3 regions of the Enterobacter huaxiensis genome follow, and region 1 is predicted to be linked to each of the others. Evidence: predicted binding sites of a transcription regulator. Region 1 holds the regulator's gene; each other region holds the start of a gene.
The links. The regulator LexA, encoded in region 1, represses DNA repair genes until DNA is damaged. The targets are predictions, from matches to a motif close to TNCTGTATGTACATACAGNA.
Positions count from the first base shown of each region.

Region 2: the regulator LexA is predicted to act here: its motif matches at 2,619-2,638, upstream of sulA (SOS-induced cell division inhibitor SulA).
Region 3: the regulator LexA is predicted to act here: its motif matches at 4,413-4,432, upstream of rmuC (DNA recombination protein RmuC).

Region 1 is NZ_CP043342.1:4,536,967-4,543,778, reverse strand. It holds gene plsB (glycerol-3-phosphate 1-O-acyltransferase PlsB) at 1-2,120, opposite strand, end outside; gene D5067_RS21680 (diacylglycerol kinase) at 2,274-2,642, shown strand; gene lexA (transcriptional repressor LexA) at 2,751-3,359, shown strand; gene dinF (MATE family efflux transporter DinF) at 3,422-4,759, shown strand; partial or broken gene D5067_RS24110 (hypothetical protein) at 4,756-4,830, shown strand; gene D5067_RS21665 (CsbD family protein) at 4,880-5,089, shown strand; gene zur (zinc uptake transcriptional repressor Zur) at 5,147-5,659, opposite strand; gene D5067_RS21655 (cupin domain-containing protein) at 5,778-6,266, shown strand; gene D5067_RS21650 (conjugal transfer protein TraF) at 6,489-6,812, shown strand, end outside.
Region 2 is NZ_CP043342.1:3,091,731-3,098,542, forward strand. It holds gene yccS (YccS family putative transporter) at 1-1,858, shown strand, start outside; gene D5067_RS14880 (TfoX/Sxy family DNA transformation protein) at 1,815-2,441, opposite strand; gene sulA (SOS-induced cell division inhibitor SulA) at 2,659-3,168, shown strand; gene ompA (porin OmpA) at 3,524-4,579, shown strand; gene matP (macrodomain Ter protein MatP) at 4,643-5,095, opposite strand; gene D5067_RS14900 (AAA family ATPase) at 5,282-6,812, shown strand, end outside.
Region 3 is NZ_CP043342.1:199,741-206,552, forward strand. It holds gene metR (HTH-type transcriptional regulator MetR) at 1-44, opposite strand, end outside; gene metE (5-methyltetrahydropteroyltriglutamate--homocysteine S-methyltransferase) at 161-2,422, shown strand; gene D5067_RS00985 (dienelactone hydrolase family protein) at 2,508-3,314, opposite strand; gene udp (uridine phosphorylase) at 3,575-4,336, shown strand; gene rmuC (DNA recombination protein RmuC) at 4,476-5,933, shown strand; gene ubiE (bifunctional demethylmenaquinone methyltransferase/2-methoxy-6-polyprenyl-1,4-benzoquinol methylase UbiE) at 6,000-6,755, shown strand; gene ubiJ (ubiquinone biosynthesis protein UbiJ) at 6,769-6,812, shown strand, end outside.

The DNA.
Region 1 (6,812 bases):
AGCGTTTCACGCGCACCGGCTGCCAGCAGCTGCAAAGTACGTGAGCGTGACGGATTGATGAGTAGCTCGTCATTGTTCAGCGTAATCAGCCCCTGACGACGCATCTCTTCCGTCATTTTATCCAGCTCAACCGCCAGCTCATCCTTACTCCAGCGCAGGAACAGCTCTGCTTTCAGCATCGGGTAGATGGCCTCGAGATGGCGCAGCAGTTCCTGACGTGAAATACGGCGATGCTGGGTAATAATGGCCGCCATCAGCGACGGCAGCATCAGCATGTGCGTGATGTTGTTACGATAGTACGTCATCAGCACGGCCTGCTCGCGAGGCAGAATGATGATGTCGCCGATAGTGTCTTTCTCGACTTCGAACTTGTTCATCTGCAGCGCGTGATCGATAAGCTCGCTGGCGGTCGCAGAAGGCGCAGTTGAATCAACCGAATACGGTACGTTGCGCATAATGTCCAGGTAGCAGTCGATCTGCTCGGTCAGCTGCTCGCGGGTCAGCGAACGCTGGCGGGAGGCCAACAGCGCGGTACAGCACAGGTTCATGGCGTTGGCCGCACCGGCGTTGTTAATTCGCACCATCAGCTCAGCGGCAATGCCGTTGACCGTTGGCGTCAGCCAGGCCGGACGCACCGCTTCGATAGGATCGATAGACTCACGCCACTCCGGGACATGATTGTTCAGGTACGTCATCAGCGGCATGGGTTCGCCAAAGTTTACGTAGCCCTGACCAAGGTTGCGCAGCTTGCTCAGCCCGCGCAGCATCTGCGGCAGGCTCTCTTTCTCTTTAGTCGCACCGCGCAGCTCTTTCGCGTAGGTGCCCACTTCCATCACGTGCTCATAGCCAATGTAGATAGGGACAAGCGTAATCGGACGCGTACCGCCGCGCAGCATGGCCTGGATGGTCATCGACAGCGTGCCGGTCTTCGGATCGAGCAGACGGCCGGTACGAGAACGGCCCCCCTCCACGAAGTACTCAACGGAATATCCACGGCTGAACAGCTCGCCCAGATATTCACGGAATACGGTGGAATAGAGCTTGTTGCCCTTGAAGGTACGACGAATAAAGAACGCACCCAGGCGGCGGAAAATCGGGCCCGCTGGCCAGAAGTTCAGGTTGATACCCGCCGCAATGTGCGGAGGTACCAGGCCCTGGTGGTAAAGCACGTAGGAGAGCAGCAGATAGTCCATGTGACTGCGGTGGCAGGGCACATACACAATCTCGTGGCCGTCATGCGCCAGCTGGCGCACGCGCTCGGCGTTATGGACGTTAATCCCCTGATAGAGACGGTTCCAGGTAAAACTCAGGATACGATCGGACAGACGAATCATCTCGTAGGAGAAGTTCGCGGCGATCTCTTCCATCAGCGCAATGGCGTTCTGCTGTGCTTTCTCGTGGGAAATCTTTTTACTGCGCGCTTCGTCTTCAACCGCGCGAGCAATCGCTTTGGAGGCCAGCAGCTTGTTGAACAGATCCTGACGCGCCGGAAGGCGTGGCCCAACGGCCGCCAGGCGCTGGCGTGCGAAGTGCATACGCGCTACGCGAGCCAGTTTTTGCGCAATGATCTTATCGGTCCCGTGCTCGTCCGCCATGCGGCGAAGGGAGACGGAAGGGGAGAAGCGCACAAAGCTGTCGCGCCCAAGCCAGGAGACCGCGAAGAATTTCTGGATGCCGTTAAGCATGCGCAGCGGTGGATTCTCTTCACCCTTTTCGCGGCCCGGACGGCGGCCAAACATGACGGAAACCGGCACCATCTGCACATCCAGGTCAGGATTGCTACGGTGCAGGTCGAGGTAGTCATGGAACAGCTTGATGGACTCTTCTTTCGGCGTGTAATAGGTGAACACGCGCGGCCCGCCGTGGATAAACACGTAGCGTGGCAACAGCGTGCCATCGACTTCCAGCGGTTCAAGCGGGTCGGGTAAATCATGCGCCAGACACTGGGCGCGAAGCGTCAACAGGTCTGCCTTAGAGTTATAAGGCAAAACGTACATAATAGGGCGCGACGTATCGAGCCCTAATTCCAGCGCGGGTTCTGCTGGGATAGACTTACTTTTTACCAGGACGCTTAATGGTAAATTAAGTAATTTGTAGTAAATTCGTGGCCAGCCGGACATAAACGATGTAAAGCCTCTGGTTAATAATGCAATTGCTGCGCAAGGATAACAGAAAGCGCGCAAAATTTCTGTTGTTACCCGTCATACTTCGGCTACAGCGAAACGCGCTGCTGCTAGAGTTACTGACGCTATTTCCAATAAAAGGTTCTATTAATGGCCAATAATACCACTGGGTTTACTCGAATCATCAAAGCTGCCGGCTATTCATGGAAAGGTTTCCGTGCCGCATGGGTCAATGAAGCCGCATTTCGCCAGGAGGGCGTTGCCGCTATCGTCGCGGTTATCATCGCCTGTTTCCTTGACGTTGATGCTATTACCCGCGTACTGCTCATCGGTTCCGTACTTCTGGTGATGATAGTGGAAATTCTTAATAGCGCTATTGAGGCCGTTGTGGATCGGATTGGCTCGGATTTCCATGAGCTCTCAGGCCGCGCGAAAGACATGGGGTCTGCCGCTGTGTTACTGGCGATTATCACTGCGGCTATCACCTGGGTCACGCTGCTTTGGTCGCATTTCCGATGAGCCTCGTAGAATAATTAAGTCCCTGGTTTTTTGTGCAGTTTTTGGTTCCAAATTCGCCTTTGACTGTATATACTCACAGCATAACTGTATATACACCCAGGGGGCGGAATGAAAGCGTTAACGACCAGGCAGCAAGAGGTGTTTGATCTCATCCGGGATCACATCAGCCAGACGGGTATGCCACCCACGCGTGCGGAAATCGCACAGCGTCTGGGCTTCCGTTCTCCAAATGCTGCTGAAGAACACCTTAAAGCGCTGGCGCGTAAAGGCGTGATTGAGATTGTTTCTGGTGCTTCACGCGGCATCCGCCTGCTGGTGGAAGAAGAAACGGGTATCCCGCTAATTGGCCGTGTTGCCGCAGGTGAACCCCTGCTGGCACAGCAGCATATCGAAGGACACTATCAGGTCGATCCTGGCATGTTCAAACCGAGTGCGGATTTCTTGCTGCGCGTCAGCGGAATGTCCATGAAAGACATCGGTATTCTCGATGGCGATCTGCTGGCGGTACATAAAACGCAGGATGTGCGTAATGGCCAGGTGGTAGTGGCGCGCATTGATGACGAAGTGACCGTTAAGCGCCTGAAAAAGCAGGGCAATACGGTACAGCTTCTGCCAGAAAATAATGAATTCTCACCTATCGTGGTGGATCTCCGTGAACAGAGTTTCTCCATTGAAGGTCTGGCAGTGGGTGTTATCCGCAACGGTGAATGGCTGTAATCTCTTCCTGACAGGCTGCGGGTCTCCGCAGCCTGATTGACTTTCCACTCCCGGTATTTTTCATGTCACTGCTGACGGCTTCTGATAAGGCACTGTGGCGTCTTGCGCTGCCGATGATTTTCTCCAATATCACCGTTCCCCTATTGGGGCTGGTGGATACGGCGGTCATTGGTCATCTGGATTCACCCGTTTATCTGGGCGGCGTAGCGATTGGCGCAACGGCAACCAGCTTCCTCTTTATGCTGCTGCTCTTTTTGCGTATGAGCACCACAGGCCTGACGGCACAGGCGTATGGCGCCAAAGACCCGCTGCGCCTGGCGCGGGCGCTGGTTCAGCCGCTCATTCTCGCGCTCGGCGCAGGCGCCTTAATCGTATTGCTGCGTACGCCGCTGATCGATCTGGCACTCCATATTGTGGGCGGCAGCGAGGCGGTACTTGAGCAGGCGCGGCGCTTCCTCGAAATTCGCTGGCTCAGCGCACCCGCCTCACTGGCAAACCTGGTCCTGCTGGGCTGGCTGCTGGGCGTTCAGTATGCCCGCGCGCCGGTTATCCTGCTGGTAGTGGGAAACCTTCTGAACATCGTGCTCGACCTCTGGCTGGTGATGGGCCTGCACATGAACGTGCGGGGCGCGGCGCTGGCGACGGCCATTGCGGAATACGGCACGTTTGTCATCGGCCTGTGGATGGTCTGGCGCGTGCTGGCCATGCGCGGCATCTCCCTCGCGATGCTGAAAACCGCATGGCGCGGCAACATCCGCAAGCTGCTGGCGCTTAACCGTGACATCATGCTGCGCTCGCTCCTGCTTCAGCTCTGTTTCGGCGCGTTGACGGTCTTTGGCGCCCGTCTTGGGCCTGAGATCGTTGCGGTCAATGCGGTACTGATGACGCTGCTTACCTTCACGGCTTACGCGCTTGATGGCTTCGCCTATGCCGTTGAGGCGCACTCCGGGCAGGCCTACGGGGCGCGACAACGCGGTCAGCTGCAGGAGGTATGGCAGGCTGCCTGCCGTCAGGCGGGTCTTGTTGCGCTGGCTTTTGCACTGATTTATGCCTGCTTCGGTAGCCACATCATTGCACTGCTGACCTCGTTACCGGCAATACGCGAACTGGCAGACCGCTACATCGTCTGGCAGATGATTTTACCGGTGGTGGGCGTCTGGTGTTATCTGCTGGACGGCATGTTTATCGGTGCGACGCGGGGCGCCGAGATGCGCAACAGCATGGCCGTCGCGGCGGCGGGCTTTGGCCTGACGCTGCTGACGCTGCCGTATCTGGGCAATCACGGTTTGTGGCTGGCGCTGGCCGTCTTTCTCTCCCTGCGCGGGCTGTCGCTGGCATTCATCTGGCGCCGCCACTGGCGCAACAATACCTGGTTTCCTTCCCGCTCCGATATATCGTGACGGTTAAAGATTCCGAATATGAAAACGGCTGCCGAATCCTTCACTACAATTATTATCACGTCCAGCAGAAAAGAACGTAACGGACGTTACGACCCAACGCTTAACTATGAGGACACGATGATGAATAAAGACGAAATCGGCGGCAACTGGAAGCAATTCAAAGGTAAAGCGAAAGAACAGTGGGGTAAACTGACCGATGACGATATGACCGTCATTGAAGGTAAGCGCGATCAGCTTGTCGGTAAAATCCAGGAACGTTATGGCTACGAGAAAGACAAAGCCGAAACGGAAGTAAAAGACTGGGAAACCCGTAACGATTATCGCTGGTAATCGTAGATAAGCTGTTATCCCTCTGAGGGCGGCCATGGGCCGCCTTTTCTTTTGCCGCTAGCGGGGCTTTTTCTTTACGAGGATAGAGTGATCGTGCTGGCAAACGTCCTGATGGCTACAGGATTCCACTTCTACACAAGCAGAGCACAAACCGTGTGCCTCAATCACATTATGACGCAGGGCAAAGCCCATTCTGGCCGCCAGCGAATGCATAATGTCTTCAACGCCTTCCGCCCCCTCTTCTTTAACCACGCCACAGCGATCGCAGATAAACATGGCCGACGTGTGGGTTGGCTGATCGAACAGATGGCACAGCACGTAGCTGTTTGTCGACTCCACCTTGTGCACAAAGCCTTGTTCCAGCAGGAAATCCAGCGCGCGATAGACGGTCGGCGGTTTGGCCTGCGGTTCGCTCTCGCGCAGCAGGTCCAGTAAATCATACGCACTGATCGCACCCTGCTGCAGGCTCATCAGACGCAATACCTCAAGGCGCTGCGGGGTCAGGCGCACATTGCGTTGCACGCACAGCTTTTCAGCCTGCGCTAACAGCTCTTTTGTGGACTTATCCATTCAGCACCTCGGATGTTTAAAGAGTGGGGAAACCGTCACTTTATCATGTTCTGCTAAAAACACCGAGATCCGCCAGGCTGTGCTATACCTGACGCAACGTATTTCGGAGGAATTATTCATGAAAAGACCTGACTGTATTCGGCACTGGCGCGACGTGGAAGGCGCGGATGACTCCACCTATCCCGACAGCAACGAGCTTTTTTCGATCGGCGCGCCGCTGGCCCGCAGGCTGGGTTTAGGACGTATCGGTATTCACCATGAACGGTTACCGCCCGGTCGGCGCACATCTTATCCTCATGCAGAAAGCGATGAAGAGGAGTTTATCTACGTCCTTGAAGGTTACCCGGAAGCCTGGATTAACGGTTATCTGTGGAAGCTGGAGCCAGGTGATAGCGTGGGGTTCCCGGCCGGAACAGGCGTCTGTCATACCTTTATTAATAACACCGACGAAGAGGTACGGTTACTGGTGGTTGGCGAGGCTAACAAAAAGCAGAACCGCATCTACTATCCGTTTAATCCGGTCTATGCCGCAACGCGTGAGGATCGCTGGGTGGATCATCCCCCTCAGTTTTTTGGACCACATGATGGAAAACCTGGGCGAAAATAATGTTCCTCTTCTATAAATATTGAGGGCCGTCACAAATAACAACAGGCCCGGTCATAATTTAACTTAAGGAAATAGCGGGTCTTTTTGTTCTTATTCACAGCAATAGTTCGTTCCTGTCTGGGGGATAACAGACGGGGGTTATTTCATAACAAACTATATGACGAGCATACTGTGAAAAAACAATTTAAATTTTCGGTGGTTAGCATCGCTGTCTCCCTTTTTATGGCAAATCAGGCGGGAGCAGCCAATACCTGGACAGAAGCACGTAGCGACGCAATGGGTGGCACCGGCGTAGCATCCGGCAGCTATGGCAGCGGGGCGTTAATCAACCCCGCGCTGCTGGCAAAGGCAAAACCTGACGATGACGTCACGGTAATTTTGCCCTCCGTCGGCGCGCAGATTACGGACAAAGACAATCTTCAGGACGAAATCGACAATATTAATGACAAAATCAATCGCTATCAGGATGTGATTGATAATCTGACGCCTGCCGAGATCATCACCAATCCGTTAGGCTCCATCAACCAGTTCCAGGGCGCAGCCAAA
Region 2 (6,812 bases), 1.4 Mb from region 1:
TATTCTCCTCGGTGGGCTTGGGCAACGCTATGCCACCATCGCGTTTGGCGCCCTGCTGATTGCCATCTATACCATGCTTGGGGTCTCTTTATACGACCAGTGGTATCAGCAGCCCGTTCTGCTGCTGCTGGGGGCGATCTGGTATAACCTTCTGACCTTAACCGGGCATCTGATTTTTCCGGTCCGCGCGCTGCAGGACAACCTTGCGCGTAGCTACGAACAGCTTGCCCATTATCTGGAGCTGAAGTCACGCCTGTTTGACCCGGACATTGAAGAGGAAAGCCAGGCGCCGCTTTACGATCTGGCGCTGGCAAACGGCCAGCTGGTGGCCACGCTAAACCAGACAAAAGCGTCTCTCCTGACCCGCCTGCGTGGCGATCGCGGCCAGCGCGGTACCCGAAGAACGCTTCATTACTATTTTGTTGCTCAGGATATACACGAGCGCGCCAGCTCGTCGCACGTGCAATACGGCGCCCTGCGCGAGAAGTTCCGCTACAGCGACGTGATGTTCCGTTTCCAGCGCCTGCTGTCGATGCAGTCTCAGGCCTGCCAGCAGCTCGCGCGTTCGATACTGCTGCGCACGCCATATCAGCATGACCCGCGTTTTGAGCGCGCCTTCAGCCACCTCGATGCCGCCCTCGATCGCGTGCAGGCAAGTGGAACGTCCCCGGAACAGATTAAGGCACTGGGTTTTTTACTCAATAACCTGCGCGCCATTGATGCCCAGCTGGCCACCATTGAGTCTGAGCAGGCGATGGCGCTGCCGGGTAATGATGTTGAAAACCAGCTTGCGGACGACAGTGTGAATGGTTTCAGCGATATGTGGCTGCGCCTGAGCCGTAACTTTACGCCGGAGTCAGCCCTCTTTCGCCATGCGGTGAGGATGTCGCTGGTCCTGTGCGTGGGCTACGCCTTTATTCAAATTACGGGCTTACACCATGGCTACTGGATCCTGTTGACCAGCCTGTTCGTTTGTCAGCCCAACTATAACGCTACTCGCCACCGCCTCGCGCTGCGTATTGTCGGCACGCTGGTGGGCGTTGCTATCGGGCTGCCGGTTCTCTATTTTGTGCCCTCTATTGAAGGACAGCTGATCCTCATCGTGATCACCGGCGTTTTATTCTTTGCGTTTCGTAACGTGCAGTACGCGCACGCCACGATGTTTATTACCCTGCTGGTATTGCTGTGCTTTAACCTGCTGGGCGAAGGGTTTGAAGTCGCCCTTCCCCGCGTGATCGATACGCTAATCGGCTGTGCTATCGCCTGGGCTGCGGTGAGTTTTATCTGGCCCGACTGGCGTTTCCGCAATTTACCGCGCGTACTCGACAGGGCAATGAATGCAAACTGTCGCTATCTGGACGCGATCCTTGAGCAGTACCACCAGGGCCGCGATAACCGTCTCGCCTATCGAATCGCGCGCCGCGATGCGCATAACAGCGACGCTGAGCTGGCATCGGTGGTTTCGAATATGTCCACAGAGCCGCGTGCGACAGCGCAAATCCGGGAAACGGCTTTCCGTCTGTTGTGCCTTAACCATACCTTCACCAGCTATATCTCAACGTTGGGGGCCCATCGAGAGAAGCTCACGAACCCGGGGATCCTGAACCTGCTGGATGACGCGGTTTGCTACGTCGATGATGCGCTACACCATCTGCCAGCCGATGAGCCCCGCGTTCAGCAGGCACTGGATGAACTCGCGCAGCGTATTGCGCATCTTGACCCAGGCACCGACAGCAAAGCTCCGCTGGTTTTGCAGCAAATAGGCCTGCTTATCGCCCTGCTGCCGGAAATTTGCCGGTTACAACAGCAAATTGCTACCTTGAGGAATGATGCTCCGGTATCGCAGGTAGCGCATTAAACCACTCTGTCAGCTCCCGGCGAATGTCGGCCGGGAGCGCCGCTTCGTGCAGCCCTTCTATCGCGCCCTGGAGCGCAAACAGCACCTTGACGCTCAATCCTCTGTTTCTCGCGCGCATTTTTAACCAACTCGTTTTTGCCCCCAGCTCCCGCAGCGTTTCTTCATTGGTGATACCCACTTCGTACAGCAAGACCTCGATCTGAAACGTCAGGTTTGGCAGATCTTTCAGCCTGTTACGCTGATGCCGCTCGGAACGCTCTTTCCTGGCAGCATTAAGGGCAAAGGAAGAAAGCTGAAGCAACTTCTCCTTGTCCTGCCACAGTCCATCATCCACGCGGTAATAGTTAAGAAGGACAGGCCGCCCCCGCTTCATCAATGTCAGAAAAGAAGAGGCATGCTTTACACAGTATTTTGCACTCTCTTCGCAGGCGCGAAGGTACAGCTCGCCATCAGAAACCATGGCAAATACCGCATCCTCCACTGCGAGGGTATAACCGCCAAAGAGTGCGCGATGATGAATGTCGCCCAGCGAGGAAAGGTATTCCTGTGATTTATAAATCCGATCATAAGATATCTTTTTCATGATATTTCCCTTGTAAATCATAAAGTAACAGCAGCATTTCTTACTAGCGGATCCGTTAGCAGGAAAATAGGCAACTTATTGCCGTTGAGCAAGATGATTTTTCCAGGCAGGCCAAGAATGAACGAATTTTGCGAGTCGCTTTCCGAAAATGAGGTTGATCTTTATGCATACAGGGGTTACTGTATATCCATACAGTAACTACAGGGCTGGAATGAATATGTACACTTCAGGCTATGCAAATCGCTCTACCTCTCTTTCTTCTTCCGCTGGCAATGGCGCGCAGAATTCCGTCGGGCGTGTTTCGACAGGGCTTATCAGTGAAGTGGTTTACCGTGAAGACCAGCCTCTGTTGACTCAACTCTTATTGCTGCCGTTATTACAGCAGCTTGGCCAGCAGTCTCGCTGGCAGCTCTGGCTGACGCCACAGCAAAAATTGAGCCGCGAATGGGTTCAGTCTGCCGGCCTCCCGCTGACAAAAGTGATGCAGATTAGCCAGCTGCCGCCTTGCGATACGGTAGAGTCAATGATCCGCGCCTTACGCACGGGGAATTACAGCGTGGTGATTGGTTGGTTGTCTGACGAATTGACGGAAGAAGAACACTTCAGGCTGACTGAAGCAGCGGAAGAAGGTAATGCTATTGGATTTATCATGCGACCAGTAAGTGCCGATCCTCATCGCAAAGGACAACTTTCTGGGGTAAAAATTCACTCGAATTTGTACCATTGAGTAAATTTAAGACTTTTCCTGGAATTTTTTTTGACAGCAAGATGCAGAAATAGTTCAAGGCGCCAAATCTTCGGCAAGGCTTGTGTGGTGCGGTTCTCTTTAATTTTACTGCACAAATTTCGTTCAAAAAATGTTAAATAATAGGTATACGGAACTTTTTTTTTCATATGCCTGACGGAGTTCACACTTGTAAGTTTCTAGCTACGTTGTAGACTTTACATCGCCAGGGGTGCTCGGCCTAAGCCGAAGATATCGGTAGATTTATATTTGACCACGCCCCCCGGTGAAGGATTTAACCGTGATTTCTCTGCAGAGATTTTCATGGCAAATTTTGGATGATAACGAGGCGCAAAAAATGAAAAAGACAGCTATCGCGATTGCAGTGGCACTGGCTGGCTTCGCTACCGTAGCGCAGGCCGCTCCGAAAGATAATACCTGGTATGCAGGTGGTAAACTGGGCTGGTCTCAGTTCCATGACACCGGCTGGTACAACAGCAGCCTGAACAACGATGGCCCGACTCACGAGAGCCAGCTGGGTGCAGGCGCGTTCGGTGGCTATCAGGTTAACCCGTATGTTGGTTTTGAAATGGGTTACGACTGGTTAGGTCGTATGCCATACAAAGGCGACAACGTAAACGGCGCTTTTAAAGCTCAAGGCGTTCAGCTGACCGCTAAACTGGGTTACCCAATCACTGACGATCTGGACGTGTACACCCGTCTGGGCGGCATGGTATGGCGTGCAGACTCCAGCAACAGCGAAATTGGCGACAACCATGACACCGGTGTTTCCCCAGTATTCGCTGGTGGCGTTGAGTGGGCAATGACCCGTGATATCGCTACCCGTCTGGAATACCAGTGGGTTAACAACATCGGCGACGGCAACACCGTTGGTGTTCGTCCTGACAACGGCATGCTGAGCGTAGGTGTTTCCTATCGTTTCGGTCAGCAGGAAGATGCAGCTCCAATCGTAGCTCCAGCTCCGGCTCCAGCTCCAGAAGTACAGACCAAGCACTTCACTCTGAAGTCTGACGTTCTGTTTAACTTCAACAAATCTACCCTGAAACCAGAAGGTCAGCAGGCACTGGATCAGCTGTACACCCAGCTGAGCAACCTGGATCCTAAAGACGGTTCAGTAGTGGTTCTGGGCTTCACCGACCGTATCGGTTCTGACGCTTACAACCAGCAGCTGTCTGAAAAACGTGCTCAGTCTGTTGTTGATTACCTGGTATCTAAAGGTATCCCGGCTAACAAGATCTCCCCACGTGGTATGGGCGAATCTAACCCAGTTACCGGTTCTACCTGTGACAACGTGAAAGCTCGCGCTGCACTGATCGACTGCCTGGCACCAGATCGTCGCGTTGAGATCGAAGTTAAAGGTATCAAAGACGTTGTAACTCAGCCTGCGGCATAAGTTATCGTCTTAAAAAAAACCCCGCGATGCGGGGTTTTTTATTGCCTGAAGAAAAGTTAGACATCACTTTTTGCCGAGCAGTGCCTGTAGATCGTTTTTCAGGTTCGACATTTGGCTGGCATACTTCTCTTTATGTTCTGCGTCTTCAATTAGCTGTACGACCGTTTCCGATAGCGTTTTCCCGCGCCGTTGCGCAAGCCCAGCCAACCGCTGCCAGACGATAAACTCGAGGTCGATAGACTTTTTGCGGGTATGCTGGTGCTCAGCATTAAAGTGCCGCTTACGCCGCGCACGAATAGTTTGCTTCATTCGGTTCAACAGTGCCGGATTGATATGCTTAGCAATCCAGCTGTTAACCAGAACCGGTTCGTTTTCGAGGGTCAGCAACATATCCACGGCTTCTTGCGCCGCGCTGGCTTCGAGGTAGCAGGTGATCGGCTCGCCTTCGCGATGCTTTTTGACCAGGTACTTCCATTTCCAGCCGCTTTCGAGGTTTTCCAGTTGTTGATATTTCATTGCGATCTCAGTGTTACCACGTAACTCTGTTCAGAATATCAGTTTTTTAGCAATCTGCTGAAAAGAAATCATATCCTGTGAAACATCACAGGAGAATCACGCGCCGAAATCCCCAATCCCCCTTGGGAAGAGGCCGCCGCTTACGGTATACTCCACGGTTTTACATCTGACTAAAAAACATCAACTTTGACGATTACGAAACTTGCATGGCGTGACCTGGTTCCTGATACCGAAAGCTATCAGGCGCTATTTGCACAGCCCGATCTCACGAAAGAACACGAATTCATACTTAGCGATACACAACCGCGTTTGCATTACGCGCTGGAGCAGGTGTTAAGCCCATGGGCTACATCTCCCTTCATGCTGCTCAAAGCCCCGGAAGAAGCCGAGTATTTGTCGCTTCTGGGTGATGCCATGCGCCAGTTGAAACCAGAGACGGATGCCGTCTTTGGTGGTCAGTATCGTATTACGGGCCATGATATCGCCTTCGTACCCGCAGATAGCGCTGACGATCGCTTCGCCGCTACCGGTGAAGTGGTTAGTGCGAATTGGGTCGAAGCCGAACAGCTCTTCGGGTGCCTGCGCCAGTTTAACGGTGAACTATCGCTGCAGCCGGGGCTGGTTCACCGCGCAAACGGCGGCGTTCTGATTATCTCCCTGCGCACCCTGCTCGCCCAGCCCCTTCTGTGGATGCGGCTCAAAACGATTGTGAGCCAGCAGCGCTTCGACTGGGTCGGTTACGACGAATCACGTCCTCTACCCGTGTCTGTGCCCTCGATGCCGCTCTCTTTGACCGTCGTATTAACGGGCGATCGCGAGTCTCTGGCTGATTTCCAGGAGATGGAGCCGGAACTGGCTGAACAGGCTATTTACAGCGAATACGAAGACAATATCCAGATTGCAGATGCCGATGATATGGCGCTGTGGTGCCAATGGGTATTGGCTGTTGCTGAGCGTTTTGGTCTGCCTGTGCCTGCGGCGGACGCGTGGTCAGGATTAATTCGTGAAGCCACACGCTACACCGGCGATCGGGAAACCCTGCCCCTTTGTCCGCTCTGGATCGGTAAACAGCTGCGTGAAGTCGGTGTAATCAGCGGTGAAGGCACATTTACCGGCGAACAGATGGCACAGATGCTGGCTCAGCGCGAGTGGCGTGAAGGTTATCTTGCCGACCGTATGCAGGATGAAATTCTGCTGGAGCAAATTCTGGTCGAAACCGAAGGCGAGCGCATCGGACAGATCAACGCCCTGTCAGTGATTGAGTTCCCTGGGCATCCGCGCGCGTTCGGCGAACCTTCCCGCATCAGCTGTGTAGTTCATGTGGGCGACGGCGAATTTATTGATATCGAACGTAAAGCGGAGCTGGGCGGAAACATTCATGCTAAGGGCATGATGATCATGCAGGCATTTCTGATGTCTGAGCTGCAGCTTGAACAGCAGATCCCCTTCTCGGCCTCGCTGACGTTCGAGCAGTCCTACAGTGAAGTCGATGGCGATAGCGCCTCAATGGCAGAGCTGTGCGCACTGATCAGCGCCCTGGCAGAAGTACCGATTAGCCAGAACATCGCGATTACGGGTTCTGTGGATCAGTTTGGCCGCGCACAGCCTGTGGGTGGTCTGAATGAGAAAATCGAAGGCTTTTTCTCAATCTGTCAGCAGCGCGGTTTGAACGGCAAACAGGGCGTTATCATCCCGGCACCCAACGTGCGCCATCTGA
Region 3 (6,812 bases), 560 kb from region 1:
TTCCGCAACGCTTGTAACGTTTTCAGGTGTTTAATCTCGATCATGAAAGTCCTTCACTTCGCCATGAACATATTGCGCTTGAGGAATATACAGTACCTGCCAATTATAGATGTGTAAACATCTGGACGTCTAAATAACGAATTTCTACAAGGGGTACACCATGACAATCCGCAATCACACTCTCGGTTTCCCTCGCGTTGGCCTGCGTCGCGAGCTGAAAAAAGCGCAAGAAAGCTACTGGGCAGGCAACGCCACCCGTGATGAACTGCTGGCCGTAGGCCGCGAACTGCGCGCCCGCCACTGGGACCAGCAAAAACAGGCGGGGATTGACCTGCTGCCGGTAGGCGATTTCGCCTGGTACGACCATGTTCTGACGACCAGCCTGCTGCTTGGCAACGTGCCGGCTCGTCATCAGAACAAAGATGGATCGGTAGATATCGATACCCTGTTCCGCATCGGCCGCGGCCGGGCGCCAACGGGTGAGCCTGCGGCAGCGGCGGAAATGACCAAGTGGTTCAACACCAACTATCACTATATGGTGCCGGAGTTCGTGAAAGGTCAGCAGTTCAGGCTGACCTGGACGCAGCTTCTGGACGAAGTAGACGAAGCGCTGGCGCTGGGCCACCAGGTGAAGCCCGTGCTGCTGGGGCCGGTAACCTACCTGTGGCTGGGCAAGGTGAAAGGCGAACAGTTCGACCGCCTCAGCCTGCTGAACGACATTCTGCCCGTGTACAAGCAGGTGCTGATTGAGCTGGGGAAACGCGGCATTCAGTGGGTGCAAATCGACGAACCGGCGCTGGTGCTCGAGCTGCCCCAGGAATGGCTCGATGCCTTTAAACCAGCGTATGACGCGCTCACCGGTCAGGTGAAGCTGCTGCTAACCACCTATTTCGAAGGCGTGACGCCGAACCTCAAGACTATCACCGCGCTTCCTGTGCAGGGCCTGCACGTTGACCTGGTTCACGGTAAAGATGATGTGGCGGAGCTGCACAAGCGTTTGCCAGCGGACTGGCTGCTTTCCGCCGGCCTGATTAACGGCCGTAACGTCTGGCGCGCCGATCTCACCGAAAAATACGCACAAGTTAAAGACATCGTCGGCAAACGTGAGCTGTGGGTAGCCTCGTCCTGCTCCCTGCTGCACAGCCCGATCGATCTGAGCGTGGAAACCCGCCTGGATGCGGAGGTGAAAAGCTGGTTTGCTTTCGCCCTGCAAAAATGTGAGGAACTGGCGCTGCTGCGCGACGCGCTGAACGGCGGAGACACGGCGGCGATTGCCGAATGGAGCGCGCCGATCCGGGCGCGTCGCCACTCGGCTCGCGTACACAACCCGGCGGTAGAGAAACGTCTGGCGGCCATTACCGCCCAGGACAGTCAGCGCCAGAGCGCCTATGAAGTCCGTGCTGAAGCCCAGCGCGCCCGCTTCAACCTGCCCGCGTGGCCGACCACGACGATAGGCTCTTTCCCGCAGACAACGGAGATCCGCGGCCTGCGTCTGGACTTCAAAAAGGGCAATCTGGATGCCAATAACTATCGCACCGGCATTGCAGAACACATCAAGCAGGCGATTATCGAGCAGGAGCGCCTGGGCCTGGACGTGCTGGTCCACGGCGAGGCCGAGCGTAACGACATGGTGGAATACTTCGGCGAACACCTGGACGGGTTCGTCTTTACCCAGAACGGCTGGGTGCAGAGCTACGGCTCCCGCTGCGTGAAGCCGCCGGTGGTCATTGGTGACGTCAGCCGTCCGGAACCGATCACGGTTGAATGGGCGAAGTACGCTCAGTCCCTGACCGACAAGCCGGTAAAAGGCATGCTGACCGGCCCTGTAACAATCCTCTGCTGGTCCTTCCCGCGCGAAGACGTGACCCGCGAAACCATCGCCAAACAGATTGCCCTGGCGCTGCGCGATGAAGTGGCGGATCTGGAAGCGGCGGGCATTGGCATCATCCAGATTGACGAACCTGCGCTGCGCGAAGGCCTGCCGCTGCGCCGTAGCGACTGGGATGCCTACCTGCAGTGGGGTGTGGAAGCCTTCCGCATCAATGCCGCAGTGGCAAAGGACGACACCCAGATCCACACCCACATGTGCTACTGCGAGTTTAACGACATCATGGATTCGATTGCCGCGCTGGATGCGGACGTGATCACCATCGAAACCTCGCGATCGGACATGGAGCTGCTGGAGTCGTTCGAAGAGTTCGACTACCCGAACGAAATCGGGCCGGGCGTATATGACATTCATTCGCCGAACGTGCCAAGCGTGGAGTGGATCGAGGCGCTGTTGCAGAAGGCTGCCCAGCGTATCCCGGCGGAGCGTCTGTGGGTCAACCCGGACTGCGGCCTGAAAACGCGCGGCTGGCCGGAAACCCGTGCGGCGCTGGCGAACATGGTGAAGGCGGCGCAGAATTTGCGTCAGGCGTAGTTTTGCTGGATTGCCGGGTGGCGCTATCGCTTACCCGGCCCGTCTGTAGGCCCGGAAAGGCGTAGCCGCCACCGGGATTTTTTCTTTATGCTTTCTTCCCGCCGTACTGGCTAAACCAGTCCAGCATCCTCTGCCAGCCGTCTTTGGCGGATTCTTCGTGATAGCTCGGGCGATAATCGGCGTTAAACGCGTGCCCGGCTTCCGGATACACCACGATCTCTGCCTTCGCGTTTGCCGCCCGTAGCGCATGGCGCATGGTCTCAACGGTATCAAGCGGAATGCTGGTATCCTGAGCGCCATACAGCCCTAATACAGGGGCCGTTAAATCCGTTGCGATATCAACAGGCTGCTTTGGTGAATTCAGCGTTTTTTCGCCCACCAGCTTGCCGTACCAGGCCACGGCCGCTTTCAGCTGCGGGTTATGCGCGGCGTACAGCCAGCTAATGCGTCCGCCCCAGCAGAAACCGGTCACCATCAGACGATGCGGGTCGCCTCCATTGCGCGCTGCCCAGCTGGCAACGTGGTCGAGGTCGGCCAGCACCTGCGCATCCGGCACTTTTGTCACCAGATTACTGAACAGCGTTGGGATATCGCTGTAGTCATTCGGATCGCCCTGACGGAAATAGAGCTCGGGCGCAACGGCCAGGTATCCTTCCAGCGCCAGACGGCGGCAGAGGTCGCGAATATGTTCGTGAACGCCGAAAATTTCCTGAACCACGATGACGATGGGCAGCGCGCCGTCTGCGGATTTTGGCCGCGCGTGGTAAGCAGGCATATTTTCCCCCTGAGAGGGGATGGACGTCTCACCCGCGGTAATGGCGTCTTCAGGGGTTGAGACGATGGTTGAAGCATGCGGGGCTGCAGCAGGTGCAAAACCGGTTTTGTCATTCATGGCATTCTCCGTACCAATGAGTTAATTAGCGCAAAGGTAAATATAGACACCAGGTTAACAACCCACATTGCCCTGGAGGGTCTATCTTTTGTGCAGCATTCCACGATTTAACTTGTTAATGTGATGTGAATCACTATTTTATGGAAATTAACTGCAATCATTTTCATTCATGGTGAGATGCATCACGAAATTATGCGTATCGCTTCTGTAAAGTACCGTTTTACTTCTTCTGACTAACCGACCCACAGAGGAGTCACCCTATGTCTAAGTCTGATGTTTTTCATCTCGGCCTCACTAAAAACGATTTACAAGGGGCTACGCTCGCTATCGTCCCTGGCGATCCTGAGCGTGTGGAAAAGATCGCCGCGCTGATGGATAAGCCGGTCAAGCTGGCAGCCCATCGTGAATTCACCACCTGGCGCGCAGAGCTGGATGGCAAAGCGGTGATCGTGTGCTCTACCGGTATCGGTGGCCCGTCTACCTCAATTGCCGTTGAAGAGCTGGCGCAGCTGGGCATTCGTACCTTCCTGCGTATCGGTACTACCGGCGCTATTCAGCCGCACATCAACGTCGGCGACGTGCTGGTGACGACCGCATCCGTGCGTCTGGACGGTGCAAGCCTGCACTTTGCCCCGATGGAATTCCCGGCAGTGGCTGATTTCGAATGCACCACCGCGCTGGTTGAAGCCGCTAAATCCGTGGGCGCAACCACTCACGTGGGCGTCACCGCCTCCTCTGATACCTTCTACCCGGGCCAGGAGCGTTACGACACCTTCTCAGGCCGCGTGGTAAGCCGCTTCAAAGGCTCAATGGAAGAGTGGCAGTCCATGGGCGTAATGAACTACGAAATGGAATCTGCAACGCTGCTGACCATGTGCGCAAGCCAGGGCCTGCGTGCCGGTATGGTGGCGGGCGTTATCGTCAACCGTACCCAGCAGGAGATCCCGAACGCGGAAACCATGAAGCAGACTGAAAGTCATGCGGTGAAAATCGTGGTGGAAGCGGCTCGTCGCCTGATCTAATCCTCTCTTCTGAGACACAAGGCCGACGCGTTCGGCCTTTATTTTTTGCGTAGTGCCTCGCAGGAAAACCCTTTCAAACTGGACGTTTATACAGCACAATTCTATTTTGTGCGGGTAATACGTTGATGCAGGGGGCATTGTGGATATCTCAATCCTGGTTTACGCGGTGATTGCGCTGGTGTGTTTGGCAATTGGCTGGCTGATTTCCAGCTACCAGCATGCGCAGATGAAAGCCGAACAGCTGGCTGAGCGTGAGGAGATCGTCTCTGAGCTGAGTGCGACAAAACAACAGCTTGCTCAAAGCTCACACTGGCGCGACGAGTGCGAGCTGCTGAATAACGAACTGCGCAACCTGCGCGACATCAACACCTCGCTGGAGGCCGATCTCCGCGAAGTCACCACCCGCCTCGAAGCCACCCAGCTGCATGCGGAAGACAAAATCCGCCAGATGATCAACAGCGAGCAGCGCCTCAGCGAGCAGTTTGAAAACCTCGCGAACCGTATTTTTGAGCACAGCAACCGCCGCGTTGACGAGCAAAACCGCCAGAGCCTGAATGGCCTTCTGACGCCGCTGCGCGAGCAGCTGGACGGCTTTCGTCGTCAGGTGCAGGACAGCTTTGGGCAGGAGGCGCGCGAGCGTCACACCCTGGCACATGAAATTCGCAATCTTCAGCAGCTAAACGCACAGATGGCGCAGGAAGCGGTCAACCTGACGCGCGCGCTGAAGGGGGATAACAAAGCCCAGGGCAACTGGGGAGAAGTGGTCCTGACCCGCGTGCTGGAGGCTTCAGGCCTGCGCGAAGGGTATGAATACGAAACGCAGGTGAGCATCGAAAACGATGCCCGCTCGCGTATGCAGCCGGATGTTATTGTGCGGCTGCCGCAGGGCAAGGATGTGGTGATTGACGCCAAAATGACGCTGGTGGCCTACGAGCGCTACTTCAACGCGGAAGATGATTACACCAGGGAGTCAGCGCTGCAGGAACACATCGCCTCCGTGCGGAACCATATTCGACAGCTGGGCCGAAAGGACTATCAGCAGCTGCCTGGCTTGCGATCCCTGGACTACGTGCTGATGTTTATCCCGGTTGAGCCCGCCTTCCTGCTTGCGCTCGACAGACAGCCCGAACTGATTACCGAGGCGTTGAAAAATAACATTATGCTGGTCAGCCCAACGACGCTGCTGGTGGCCTTGCGAACCATTGCCAACCTGTGGCGTTACGAGCACCAGAGCCGCAACGCTCAGCAGATTGCCGATCGCGCCAGCAAGCTGTACGACAAAATGCGCCTCTTCGTGGACGACATGTCCTCGGTTGGGCAAAGTCTCGACCGCGCGCAGGATAATTACCGGCAGGCGATGAAAAAGCTCTCTTCCGGGCGTGGCAATCTGCTGGCGCAGGCCGAGGCATTTCGTAGCCTTGGCGTAGAGGTAAAACGCGAGATTAATCCGGAATTGGTTGAACAAGCCACTGCACAGGATGAAGAGTTCCGTCTGCGAGAAGGTGCCGATGAGCAAAATACCCACAGCGAAGACAACGGTTTAGCGGCGGATTTATCGCCAGATGAACAGCCGACGCGTTACTTTCACGGTGGTTGAACCGTAGGGCAATTGCGTCCAATCTGATACACTTCACCAACATTTGACTGATTAGCAGGCTCTGAGATGGTTGACGATTCACAAGACACAACGCACTTTGGCTTTCAGACTGTTGCCAAAGCGCAGAAAGCTGACATGGTGGCCCACGTGTTTCATTCCGTGGCGGCGAAGTACGATGTAATGAATGATCTGATGTCATTCGGCATTCATCGCTTGTGGAAACGCTTCACTATCGACTGCAGCGGCGTACGTCGTGGACAAACCGTGCTGGATTTAGCGGGCGGAACGGGCGATCTGACGGCGAAATTCTCCCGTCTGGTGGGCGAAACGGGCCGCGTTGTGCTGGCAGACATTAACGACTCCATGCTGAAAATGGGGCGCGAAAAACTGCGTAACATCGGCGTGGTAGGCAACGTGGAATACGTGCAGGCTAACGCCGAAGCGCTGCCGTTCCCGGATAATACCTTTGACTGCATCACTATTTCGTTTGGCCTGCGTAACGTCACGGATAAAGACAAAGCCCTGCGCTCCATGTACCGCGTGCTGAAGCCGGGCGGACGCCTGCTGGTGCTTGAGTTCTCGAAGCCGATTATCGATCCGCTGAGCAAAGCCTACGATGCCTATTCCTTCCACATTCTGCCGCGCATTGGTGAATTAGTGGCGAACGATGCAGAGAGCTACCGCTACCTGGCGGAATCCATCCGTATGCACCCGGATCAGGACACCCTGAAAGCCATGATGCAGGATGCGGGCCTTGAGAACGTGGAATACTTCAACATGACGGCGGGCGTCGTCGCGCTGCATCGCGGTTACAAGTTCTGAGTGGAGGTGTCACGTGCCCTTTAAGCCCTTAGTCACCGCAGGCATTGAGAATGTACT